DNA from 4 places in the Gardnerella sp. KA00243 genome. Region 1 is predicted to be linked to each of the others. Evidence: riboswitches for the same ligand, from Rfam matches in the RefSeq annotation. Region 1 holds a riboswitch; each other region holds the start of a gene.

Region 1 (3,134 bases):
ACTTCTTCGTCAATAGACGACGTAACAGCAGAATTACCCATGTTTGCGTTGAGCTTAGTTAAGAAGCGTGAGCCAATAATCATAGGCTCAGCTTCAGGATGGTTAATATTGCAAGGAATTACAGCGCGTCCTGCTGCAATTTCTTCTCGAACTAGCTCTACATCGCAATTTTCGCGCGTTGCAACGTATTGCATTTCCGGAGTAGTAATTCCGTGACGAGCGTACCACATTTGCGTAATCGGATGATCTGCGCCCTTCATTGGCTTATGCGTGCGACCACGCCATTCTTTAGAAGCTTTGCCTCGCTTAATTGCGCGCTTGCCGTCGTCTTGAAGATTGCGCCTGCGACCCTCATATTCCACAACGTCACCGCGGTCGCGAATCCAGTCAAGTCGAAGCGGAGCCAAGCCTTCCTTCGGATCGCACTTTGGACCTTCAGTATTGTAATCCTTAAAAGGCGGGTTAGGACCTACGCCAGGAGTATCCGAAAGCTTAATTTCCGTATAAGGAACTTCCAAATCGTAAGAACCATATTCATACTCAAAATGAACTGGAGTTGTTTTGCGAATATGAGCTTTATCGCGCTGAGTGCAACCACGAGCTGCAATGTCAACTCGCTGTTGTTTAGCTAATTTCGCAGCATCCTTTGCTTCTTTAGCGTTAATAAAAGTTGGTTTCTTTTCTTGAGTTTCTGAAGATTTTGATTCAGAATTTTCTGCAACTATTACTCGCTTAGCGTAGCCGTGCTTTTCTTCGCCTCGCACAGCTTTCCAATGTTCAACAAACTCACGCATAGTTGATTCTGGTGTTTCTGAAGAATACAGTGCTTCAGAAACGAACCATCCTGCAGCCTTAGTGTGAGCGATTGTATCGATATCGTCGAGCGCAGTTCTTCCGCCAACTAGAACTGGGAAATCACTTGCGGAACAAATCGTATTAATTTTCGCTTCGTCCAGCGTTGTGTGGTTTGCTTCCAATTCGTAAGCGGCAGTAGTGCTTTCGCATCCTTCTTCAGGATTGTGCATTGCTGTTACGCAAATGTAATCAATGCATCCATCTGGCAGTTCGTTTATTACTTTAACTAAGCTTTCGGTTTCAACAGATAAGCCGATTACAGCATCTTCGCCAAGAAGTGCGCGAGCCTCTCTAGGCTCCATGTCGCTTTGTGCTAAATGCACTCCGTCAACTTTGATGCTTTGATTGCGAGCTTGCCAAACGACATCAACACGTTCATCGATAACAAAAGTTACAGAATCGCATTTGTTATTGTCTTCGATGATTTGTGCAATATCGCGTGCAATAGTAGTGATTTCTTTAGCGTTTTCATTGTTGCAATGAAGACGAATAAAAGTCGCTCCAGCGCGCAAAGCATCATCGACAATATCTGTAAGTGGACGATTATTACAAGCTTGTGGGTCTGCAATAAAGCAGGCACTTAGATTAAATTGATTACGCATTGATGCGTACGGATAATTCGATGTCATACTAAAATCGTTGCTCCCTACGTTGTATTAACTAACAGGTTCGAAGGGTTAGGCAAATTAATACCATCTCAGCCTTCTTTCGAAAGCACCCCTGCAAAATGTCGAATTACCAGTAAGTTTACACGATTATGTGCATTTAATTGGTGGTGGGTATGTTGCGAAATTCTTTAGCGTTCGTGATGATTGATTGCGCGTGAAATAAAATCTCCCAAGCTTTGCACAATCTGCACGAGGATAATGCAAAGAATAACAGCCACTGTCATCACATCGTATTGATAGCGCTGGTATCCGTATCGTATTGCAATATCTCCGAGTCCGCCTGCGCCAACTGTTCCAGCCATTGCGGAGAATCCAAAAAGCGTAATAAATGTAAGCGCAGCTCCGCGAATTAGCGAAGGTAAAGCTTCCCACAGCAACACTTTGCAAACAATTTGCAATTTGCTTGCTCCAAAGCTTTGTGCTGCTTCAATTAAGCTTCCGTCAACTTCGGCTAAAGATTGTTCAACTACTCTAGCAACGAATGGTGCAGCAGTAATTACCAGTGGCACAATAGCTCCAGGAACTCCCAAAGAAGTGCCAACTATGAGACGAGTAAAAGGAATTATTGCAACTAATAAAATAATAAACGGCACAGAACGCACGATGTTAACAATCCAGCCTAGAACTGCGTTAATTGGCGCGTTAGGGCAAATACCTTTTTTGTTTGATGTAATGAGAAGTACGCCAACTGGAAGTCCAATAAGGTATGCAAAAAGTGTTGCAACTGATGTCATTACGAGTGTGTCTTGCACGCCTTCAATAAGTAAGTCACCGTAGTCGTTAAAAAATTGTGTAGCAGCTTCTAACATTGTTATTTCACCTCATTGGTAAGCGCGTTTGTTTGTGCGTCTGTTGCCTCGTTTGCAAGCGTGTTTGTAGTTTTAGCACGATGATTTTCTTGTTTTTCATCTGCAATAAGAGTTCGCAAAATATCGCTTTGTGGATTTGCAAAAAGCGTATCCGTGTCACCTAATTCCACAATGCGTCCGCCATCAATCATTGCAACTCGGTCGCAAATATTTCGTGCTACAGCCAGCGAATGTGTAATAATAACAAGTGTTACGTTGAGTTCGCGGTTAATTCGGCGCAATAAATCAAGGATTTGCGCAGTAGTTGTGGAGTCCAGTGCGCTTGTTGCTTCATCGCAAAGCATAATCGACGGATTATTCGCCAATGCTCGTGCAATTGCTACGCGCTGCTGCTGTCCGCCTGAAAGTTGGCTAGGGTAGCGGTTTGCAAAATCTTTTAAACCAACTAAGTCAAGCAAGTAGTTTGCGCGTTCTTCTCGTTCCTTTTTTGCAGTGTGATTTAACTCTAATGGGAAAGTGACGTTTCGCAATACTGTACGTTGCTGGAAAAGGCTAAAATTCTGGAAAATCATGCCAATATTAGTGCGTACTTTTGCAAGTTCTTTATCTTTTACTTCGCTAATATCATTTCCGTCAACAATAATTTTGCCAGAAGTTGGTCGCTCAAGCAGATTCATGCAACGAACTAGCGAAGACTTTCCTGCACCAGAAGAACCAAGGATTCCGAATACTTCTCCCGATTCAATAGTCAGATTAATGTCGTGTAATGCTTCATTCGCTTTGCTACCTTTGCCGTAGCTTT
Region 2 (3,134 bases), 250 kb from region 1:
ATCCCAGCCTTCTTCCTGGAATGGATCTTCGATGGAAACGATTGGATACTCGTTGATGAGCTTCTCGTAGTAATCGAGCATGTAAGCAGATTCGCGCTCTTCGCCATCGAAACGATACTTACCAGTTTCCTTGTTGTAGAACTCAGAAGAAGCAACGTCAAGAGAAATACCAATCTGCTTGCCTGGCTCATAGCCAGCGGCTTCGATTGCATCCATGATGTACTTCAAGGAATCCTCGTTGGACTTCATCTTTGGAGCGAAGCCACCTTCGTCACCAAGACCAGTAGCCAAGCCTTCCTTCTTCAAAACATTCTTCAAGGTGTGATAAACCTCAACACCAGCGCGCAAAGCATCGCTGTAGGTCGCGAAACCGTAAGGAGAAATCATATACTCCTGAATATCGGTTGCGAAATCAGCGTGAGCACCACCGTTCATGATGTTCATGTTTGGAACTGGAAGAATGTGACCATTGGTGCCGCCAATGTAGCGGTACAACGGAAGCTGAGCAGACTCAGCAGCAGCGTAGAGAGCAGCGAGGGAAACGCCGAGAATTGCGTTAGCACCAAGCTTGCCCTTGTTTGGCGTGCCATCAAGCTCAATCATCGTCTCATCAAGAGCGCGCTGATCGGTGGCATCCATGCCAATAACCTTAGGTGCGATTACCTCGTTGACAGCCTTAACAGCTTCCAACGTGCCCTTGCCTTGATAACGGGACTTGTCGCCATCGCGACGTTCCCAAGCTTCAGCCTCACCAGTAGAAGCACCAGAAGGCACTAAACCAATACCCTGAGCGCCATCTTCGGTCTCCAAATAAACCTGAACAGTAGGATTTCCACGAGAATCCAAAATTTCGCGTGCATATACGCTTTCAATAGCTGCCACAACTACTCCTTTATACCTATGGGTTGTGATGACTCTTCCAAGATTAGTGCGTTTTATGGACGTTATATTGAGTACCAGCGTATTTATGCCGTGAACGTTCACAATATTTTGATTTAATTCGAGTCATATGAGCCAATTGTATATTTTTAAGCAATATCGTTTATAAATATCGATTTCAAATATACATGTCCATACCCTTGGGAGATAATGACCACAGACACGGGGTGCGCAACTACATCGTGCCAAACAACAATACATACAGTGTTGCGCTGAGAATACACTCGTTGAACCTGATATAGCTAAAACTATCGAAGGGATTGTCGCATGACTTACAGTTCGCCTAATAAAGCGAAAAACATATTGAAGATTGCATTTAAAGCGGTATCTTCGTGTAAAGTGTGGATTTCAACCATCCTCATTTTGGTTTTGTGGTTTTTTACAACTCTTTCTCCAATCGAAGACCGTTCTTTGCCATCCCCATATGAAGTAATACAAGCTTTTATTGATTTAAACAACGAAGGCATATTATTAAAATCCTTAGGAATAAGTATTTTACGAGTTCTTTTAGGACTTTTGTTAGGAATTATTTTTGCTGTTCCTGCAGGCATACTTGCGGGAGGCAGTAAGCTTGGCAATATTGTAGTTGATAAACCAAGCCACATGTTGAGGTCAATTCCATTCCCGGCTTTAGCTCCAATATTAATAATTTTCCTCGGAATAGATGAAACGATGAAAATAGCGCTTATAGCTGTTGGCGTTTTTGGACCTATGTACGTTAATATTCGCGACGGAGTGCGTAATATTGATCCGAAACTTCTCGAATTAGCACAGGTTTATCACGTTAAAAAATCTACTATTTTTATATCTATTTTGCTTCGCGGTACACTTCCAAGTTTTATGACAGGTTTGCGATTTGCAATATCTGTAGCATGGGTTGCATTAGTGACTTGCGAAACAGTCAATTCTTCTATTGGAATTGGATACATTCTTTCAAGAGCGCAAGAATTCTTTAGGCCAGATCAAATGATGGCATGCGTTATTATGTACGCAATTGCAGGTCTTGGATCTGAGCTTACTGCAAACATATTAGAGTATCTTCTTATACCCGAACGCAGATTAGATAGAAAATCACGCCAATAATCTAGTAGTATCAACATTTTTCTAAAGTTAACTACTTTTTAAAATGCATTAAATTGCTTTTTAAGAATCAGTCAATATTTAGAATCAACAACCAAATAATAACAACCAAACAAACAACAGATAAACAAAACAACAAACAAAAGGAGCTGTATATCATGGCTAATTTAAAAATGCGATTTTCTAAAAAGAGCATTATTGCATTAATCTGCGCTGCTTGTGCAACTGTATCTCTTGCAGCTTGCGGAAACTCACAAAAATCATCAAGCGCTTCTTCAAAAGAAGACGCTGGAACTATGAGAGTTGCTTATCTTTCTACAGCAAATTATTTAACTACTTTGAAAAATGAGAAATTCCTTCAAGACGAATTTGGCAAATCTAAGGTAGTTTACACTGGTCCTTACACTCCAGTCGATGGTCTTACTGCTGTTATGAGCGGAAATGCAGATGCTACAACTACTGGAACCGGACGCTTCATTGATTTGATTGCTGAAGGACAACCATGGGTAGCTTTTGCGCTCGAATATTACAATGGTGATTCTCAAGGAATCGTTGCATCCGCAAAAAGCGGCGTGAAAACACTAAAAGACTTATACGGAAAGAAAGTTGCTATTATTCACAACGGTGATACTGGCGATTACATGCTTCACCGCGCATTCGATAAAAGTGGTTTAGACGTTTCTAAAGTTAACAAAGTTGAGATGAGCCCTAAGAACTTCCAGGCAGCATTTACTTCTGGACAGATTGATGCAATTTCCTCATTCGATCAGAATCTTGCTGCAGCAATGACAACTCCAGGCGCAAAATTGCTTGTAAATGCTAAAAAGTACGGCAATATGAATGTTACTATTCACATTGTTTCTAAGAGCTTTGCCCAAAAGCATCCGGATCTTGTTAAGAAGATGTACAAGGCTCTTGTTCGCGAAGCAAAAAAGTCTCATAAAGAAAACAATGTTATTGGAAACGCTTACAAGCAGCTCGGAGCAAGCGAAACTATTATTAAGCAAATTAAAAAGTTTGACAATCCAACTATTCGCCCAATCGATGAAAAAGGTTTGAAAATGATGGAAACTCAGGCTAAAGAATACGTGAAATATGGTTTAATTAAGCAAGCT
Region 3 (3,134 bases), 460 kb from region 1:
TCTAACCTTTACTAACTAAAAGCTGAATTACTAAAAGTACTTTCTGCATCACACTTACGTCTATATTTGAACGCTTCACAAATTCGCAGCGAAATATAGCAAATTCACCGAAATTAGCGATTAGAAGCGTGCAGGATTGCAGCTTTCCAAGAATCCCTTTTCCTTCTCAGTCAACTCTTGCTCAAGCACGAGTTTTGTGGTCAAAGAAGAGCCTAAAGCGGTGAGCAAAATTCCGTGACGGAAGTAACCGGTGGAAATCGTGGTGTGCGTCTTAGGATCAATGCCAATGAATGGCAAATCATCTGGAGTTCCAGGACGACCGCCAGCAGTAACCTCAGTAATCGAGCATTCCTGAATGCCAGGAAGCACGCTTGCGGCATCGCGAAGCAAGTCAAGCACGCCACCGACCTTTGGAATATCGCGGTCATCTTCGCGAGAAGTAGCACCGAGCACAAGCTCGCCTGTTTCCTTAGCGCGAGGCACCAAATAAACTGGGCGGTCATGCACAAACCCACGAACCACGGAACTCAAAATTGGGCGCAAAGGCTCTGGAATAGTCATACGAATCATATCGCCCCACACAGCGCGAAGCTTAAGCTGAGGAAGCATATCCTTAGCACCCAAGCCGGATGCCAAAACTGTGTCTGGACCCAAATCGTCTGGAGTGCTTGCGCGACGCTCAATAACAACACCGCGCTTTTCAAGTGCATCAATCATTGCTGCAGTGAAAAGACGAGGGTTGATTTGATGGTCGTCCGGCACGCTTACAGCGCCTGCAATCGTCGGCGAAAGCGCAGGCTCAATTTCACGAAGCTTACTCACAGAAATATGCTCAGCTCTACGTCCATAACGGTGCTGCAAGTTTAACAACTCGTTCACGTGCTCGTTATCTGCAGCGTCACCACCGATTACGTAAGAGCCGCACTCTAAGTAGCCGGTTGGCTTATCGGTGTACTTTGCAACCGAATCAACCAATTCCTTATACATAGTTGCAGACTCAAACATAAGAGGATACAACGCTTCTTGCTGATATTGCATTTCTGCGGTAGGAGCTAGCATGCCGGCAGCATGGTGAGAAGCACCGGAGACTGGATCTGGATCAATTATGCTAACTTTTACGCCAGCTTCCGTAAGTCTCCACGCTGTTGCTAAACCAATAATACCTGCACCAATAATACGAATATTTCGCATATATACTCCTTCCCTACGGCGGCATTACCCGCATCAGGTTTACGGTCGGCTTTCGCCCTCTCAGCCTGTGTAGAACAGGCTCCCGCGGTGTAACCTTGACTTTCAAGAATTACAAATGCAGAACGTTTCAATATTGCTAACTTAGCAATATGCAAATGCTGCAGGTAGATGTAACAAAATTATGTGAATTTCATCACACTACCGTGCAGCATTTTAACACTTCTACAGAAAATCTGTTAATTTATCCGGTATGTCAAGCTGTGAAACTAAGCAATTTTTGTTACTGACGCAGTCAGCGCTCGCGTGGATTACGCGCTCGCTTACGAAACTCGCGTTGGAAGTCCACTGGACTCCCAACTTAAGCGAGTTTCCGCTCCGAGTTGCCTTCGCGCGCGCTTTGCCTGAGTCTGAAATTATTGGAATTTCAGACTCCTTCAAAGCGTGATTTGGCTTAATTGTGAAGCACGGTGTGCTTCACATGCCAAATCAGCCGAACGGCTATGCCGTGAGGATATGCGCTCAGGCAGATCGTCAGCGCACACAAAACACAACCCAGTTTCTAAAACCCAACCACACAACTCTGCCCTGCCTTCGCCAATCGAGACGAAGGCAGACCTCGCTTGCGTTGAAAGCACACCGTGCTTTCAATCTTGAGCAAGCTCGGCGCTCCGAGTTGCCTTCGCGCGCTAAATCGCATCGCTCAGGCAGGTCGTCACGCTGCGCAGGCAATGCATAACTCCGTTTTTTCGTTACTGGCGCAGATTAAATCACTCAACCGAGCGCAGCAAAATCTCCTCAAGCGCATGCTTCACAGAAACAGGCAGAGTGCAACGCCATTGCGCCCACTTCACTACGGAAGGCTGATCAGTTGCGTAAGCGTTAAGCATATCAACATTGTTGCGATACTTTTCTGCTTCCGATTCGTTTTCGTATTCAAGAGTTGAGATTGCAGCAATAGCGCCTGCACTTCCGTTAGCCTCGCTCACTGCATCAAAAGCCATTTCCTTACCGCGGTACGGCACTTGTGCTTGAAGCAGGAATCGGTAAGCGTCACCAACTTTAGGATCGGCAGCAACTTGCAATCCTCCGTCAACAATTACGCGAATTTCCGAACGAGCCGGCACGTCTTTTACAGAAACCGACAAACTCAAAGTCGACTCTTCACCTTCGTAAGAAATCGCAAACTCGCTTGCGTTAAGCTCTTGGCTCCCCACAAACACGCGCACGTGAGCAAAATCTGTGCAAGCAACTCCTCTAAATACAACGTTCCAGTTGCGTTTTTGCGGTACAGATTCTACGGCAGCATCGTATCCTGCAACACCGGAAATAATGAATTGCGAAGAGCCATTGCCGTCTCGCCACACAAAATTCATACGTGTATCTGCAGTGTTTCCAGCAGACGCTGCAGCAAAGTCACCGTTATCTTCTCGCATTACGAACTCGCCGTCAGCTCCAGGGAATGCAAGAATTCGCAAAGCCCGCGGATTTTCAATGCTATTAACCGATTCAGCAGCATCAGCACTACGCTCGCAATCTGCAACTTCTGGCAAAACTTGCAGAGGCACAATTGCTCCAGCACGCGCAAAAGCAGGCACGCGATCAAGCGAGCGCCATGCTTCAAATCTGCGACCATTCAAGCCGCGAGACACATACCTGCGTCCGTCAAACAAATCGTACCAATCACCTTCCGGCAACCAAACTCCAGCACATCCGCGCAAAGCAGCCGCATCATTAGGCGAAACAATCGGCGCTACTATAAGCTCACTTCCAAAACGGTACTCGTTAGGAATTTCGTAAGCCATGCCGACTTCCGGCGACTGCCAGTACATTGGCTCAACAATCGGTCTGCCTTCAAAAGCTGCGCGATAATTCATCGTATAAACGTATGGCAAAAGTTCCGCGCGCAAACGAAGCATTTTCACCATTGCTCCGCGAGTTTCCGG
Region 4 (3,134 bases), 140 kb from region 1:
ATTCGATATGTATAGTGATAGCCTAGCAAAGCCGTGGCGCAAGGGCGGTTTTCCTTTTCGTCCTCTTGACAATGACGCGCCATGGCACTTTAGATCCTTTCTGAATATGTGTGTGATTCCTAGAAGTTATAGCCATTTAGGTTGACTGGAATCGTCTTTTTCACCTATGGGGGGGGGGGTGATCTTAATGCGCGTGTGATCCTCGACAACCAGCTTTCAAGACTGGAACATTAGTCTGAGGAGTACCATTTTCAATATTTTCTTCAAAGGTTGAGTGAAGAAAAGAAAAAGTGTGCGTGTTAATACTGCGTTCACAGTTATAGAAGATAAGAGAGGAGTTAAAAGCTAATGAACATGCAGAAAATTTATTATGACATGGCTGAAAAACTTCGTCCCTATGCTGAGCCATACATGAATGAAGATTGCAAAGAAGCAGCTAGTAATGCTACATGCGCAGGAGAGTCTTATGAAGCATTAGCAGATTACTTAAGTTTTGCATGGGAACAGCAAGATACTCCTTGCAATCTTATTGTTGAAACATACAATCTTATTGACGATGACTATCTTGATTTATATAACGAAATGGCAGATAACTAGGGATCCAACGTCGTCAACATTCTGCAGATTACGACGAAGATGAATAAATCTTATATTAAAAAAACACTTAAAATGAAAATTGCGAGGGACCCCTCGACTAACAATCTGACGTAAACGGCAGCTGCGAGGCCCTCGCGTTATTTTCATTATAGCTTTATTTTTTATAATATCCAATGTAACAAATGATTCAATAAATACTATTGTTCAAAAACGTTTATCTAGAAAAGATACGAAGCTGAATTGCGTTTGCATAGTAGAAAACGGGAAAATTAACTATTACAAAAGAGCTGGTCATTCCCCCAAAACACCACCAAACGACACGCCAAAATAGGCGAGGGCTTGCATTTGTAAATATTTCGGGTATAGTAGTTACTCGTGCTTCGGAGCTGACATTGTTCAGTAAAGTTGCATTGCGGACATAGCTTAGTTGGTAAAGCGCAACCTTGCCAAGGTTGAGACCGCGGGTTCGAGTCCCGTTGTCCGCTCTAGGTCCGATGAGTTATTCGACCTTACGGTGGGTTAGCCAAGCGGTTAGGCAGCGGCCTGCAAAGCCGTATAGATGAGTTCGACTCTCGTACCCACCTCGATTAAGCGGGTTAGCTTAATACACAACCGGGCGGTTGGCGCAGTGGTAGCGCACTTCCCTGACACGGAAGGGGTCACAAGTTCGAACCTTGTATCGCCCACTCGAAAGGATTGCCTTTCACACATAATTAAAAAATTTTGGGTGATTGGCGCAGCGGCTAGCGCACTTCCTTCACACGGAAGGGGTCATAGGTTCGATTCCTATATCACCCACAATATGTTCGCAGTGTAGAAGCACTGCGTTTTTTGTTATCTGGCTATTTTTTATTTCCTAACTTACATATGAAAATTTTTTGCAGCCGAACATACCTGCAACCACAAATGGAAGCAATATCTCATATCAGTCAACAAATCAACCAATCAACCAGCCAGTCAATCAATCAACCAATCATTTCTTCACAGAAACACACATACTAATGTTCATTTTGAGTTCATTTAATATCGTGCTATACTCGTCCGAGTACAAGTGAAAATTGCAGGGGTACTGGAAACAGTTGAGAAACACCCTTTGAACCTGTTTTGTTAAGACATGCGTAGGGAGCAATTACAATAAGTGATTTCTTTCTGTCACGATTTTCGTGACATCTTGCGTTGCCACAAAGTAGTAGCAATTACACGAGTATCAACTAAACAATTAAAAAAAGATTTAAAAAACAATTAAAAACTAAAAACCAAACACCAAAACCAAAAAAATATCCGCCTGAATGTCACTTTTGGGAAAACTTGCACAAGTGAGGAGGAATACTGCACATGATCGATAGCAGCATAAGTGCTGAAACTATAGAATCGGCCATAAGCTGGCTTGCAGGATTCACAGAAAAACCAGGAGAACAAGGAGTTACTCGACCTCTTTACACAAAATCTTGGAAACAGGCTCTTTTTGCTCTTCGTCAACGATTTGAAAAACTCGGTATGACTGTGGAATTCGACCAAGTTGGAAACCTAATTGCAACTGTTGAAGGATGCGAAAAACCAGAAAGCATAATAGCTTGCGGATCGCATATTGACACAGTTTCAAGAGGAGGTCGTTTTGACGGCCAACTTGGAATAGTTGCAGCCTATTTAGCAATTAAGAATTTACTTACTAGATATGGAAAGCCAAAGAAAAGTCTTCGCATTATCTGCTTAGCAGAAGAGGAAGGCTCACGTTTCCCATACGTATTCTGGGGTTCAAAGAATTTCTTCGGGCTAGCCAAAAAAGAGGACGTAGAAAATATTTGCGACAGTGAAGGTGTTCCTTTCGAAACAGCAATGCGTGAAGCTGGGTTCAATTATCAAACAACTCAACCTAAGTTCGCAAATCTTGAAGCCTGGATTGAGCTACACATTGAGCAGGGACCAACGCTTTACAGCAATCACGAAGATTTAGGTATTATCACTAGCATTGCCGGTCAGCACCGTTGGGATATTCATCTTAAAGGCGTACAAAATCACGCTGGCACAACAATGATGTCCTACAGGCACGATGCAGTAGATTGCATGTCTCATATAATCGCCAAGAATCTTGACAAAGCCAAGCAAGCAGGCGACCCACTGGTACTTACTTTCGGTAGAATCAGCGTAGTTCCAAATCAAGTAAATATTGTTCCTGGAGAAGTTACTTTTTCAATGAACTGCCGTCATACAGATAAAGCTTTTCTTGATAAATTCTTGCAGGAACTCGACGAGGATATTCACGAAACTGCCAAGTCTTATGGCATTACAGCGCAGATCGATAAGTGGATGTCTGACGATCCTACACCACTTAGCGACGATATTATTAATCTTTTGAAAGATCAAGCTAATAAGCAAGGTTATGCGTACAGAGTCATGCATTCAGGTGCTGGTCAAGATACGCAAATTTTTGCTCCGTTTGTAAAATCCGGAATGATTTTTGTTCCTTCAAAAGATGGTATTAGTCACGCTCCAGAAGAGTACACAGATCCGCAAGACGCTGTTCACGGAGTAAAGCT

The links. A riboswitch is a leader RNA that binds a small molecule or an ion and turns the genes downstream of it on or off. The one in region 1 is predicted to bind thiamine pyrophosphate.
Region 2: linked by a shared signal. The riboswitch ahead of HXT50_RS01340 (ABC transporter permease) and the one ahead of thiC (phosphomethylpyrimidine synthase ThiC) in region 1 are both predicted to bind thiamine pyrophosphate.
Region 3: linked by a shared signal. The riboswitch ahead of thiO (glycine oxidase ThiO) and the one ahead of thiC (phosphomethylpyrimidine synthase ThiC) in region 1 are both predicted to bind thiamine pyrophosphate.
Region 4: linked by a shared signal. The riboswitch ahead of HXT50_RS01750 (hydantoinase/carbamoylase family amidase) and the one ahead of thiC (phosphomethylpyrimidine synthase ThiC) in region 1 are both predicted to bind thiamine pyrophosphate.

Annotation. Positions count from the first base shown of each region.
Region 1 covers NZ_CP058375.1:586,898-590,031, reverse strand. The annotation lists gene thiC (phosphomethylpyrimidine synthase ThiC) at 1-1,484, opposite strand, end outside; TPP riboswitch at 1,482-1,587, opposite strand; gene HXT50_RS02345 (methionine ABC transporter permease) at 1,652-2,332, opposite strand; gene HXT50_RS02340 (methionine ABC transporter ATP-binding protein) at 2,335-3,134, opposite strand, start outside.
Region 2 covers NZ_CP058375.1:341,045-344,178, reverse strand. The annotation lists gene eno (phosphopyruvate hydratase) at 1-882, opposite strand, end outside; TPP riboswitch at 1,093-1,217, shown strand; gene HXT50_RS01340 (ABC transporter permease) at 1,207-2,022, shown strand; gene HXT50_RS01335 (ABC transporter substrate-binding protein) at 2,178-3,134, shown strand, end outside.
Region 3 covers NZ_CP058375.1:1,051,725-1,054,858, forward strand. The annotation lists gene thiO (glycine oxidase ThiO) at 121-1,191, opposite strand; TPP riboswitch at 1,184-1,287, opposite strand; gene HXT50_RS03955 (TIM-barrel domain-containing protein) at 1,959-3,134, opposite strand, start outside.
Region 4 covers NZ_CP058375.1:443,696-446,829, forward strand. The annotation lists gene HXT50_RS01725 (hypothetical protein) at 349-597, shown strand; tRNA gene HXT50_RS01730 (tRNA-Gly) at 1,010-1,082, shown strand; tRNA gene HXT50_RS01735 (tRNA-Cys) at 1,111-1,181, shown strand; tRNA gene HXT50_RS01740 (tRNA-Val) at 1,212-1,283, shown strand; tRNA gene HXT50_RS01745 (tRNA-Val) at 1,323-1,395, shown strand; TPP riboswitch at 1,650-1,739, shown strand; gene HXT50_RS01750 (hydantoinase/carbamoylase family amidase) at 1,933-3,134, shown strand, end outside.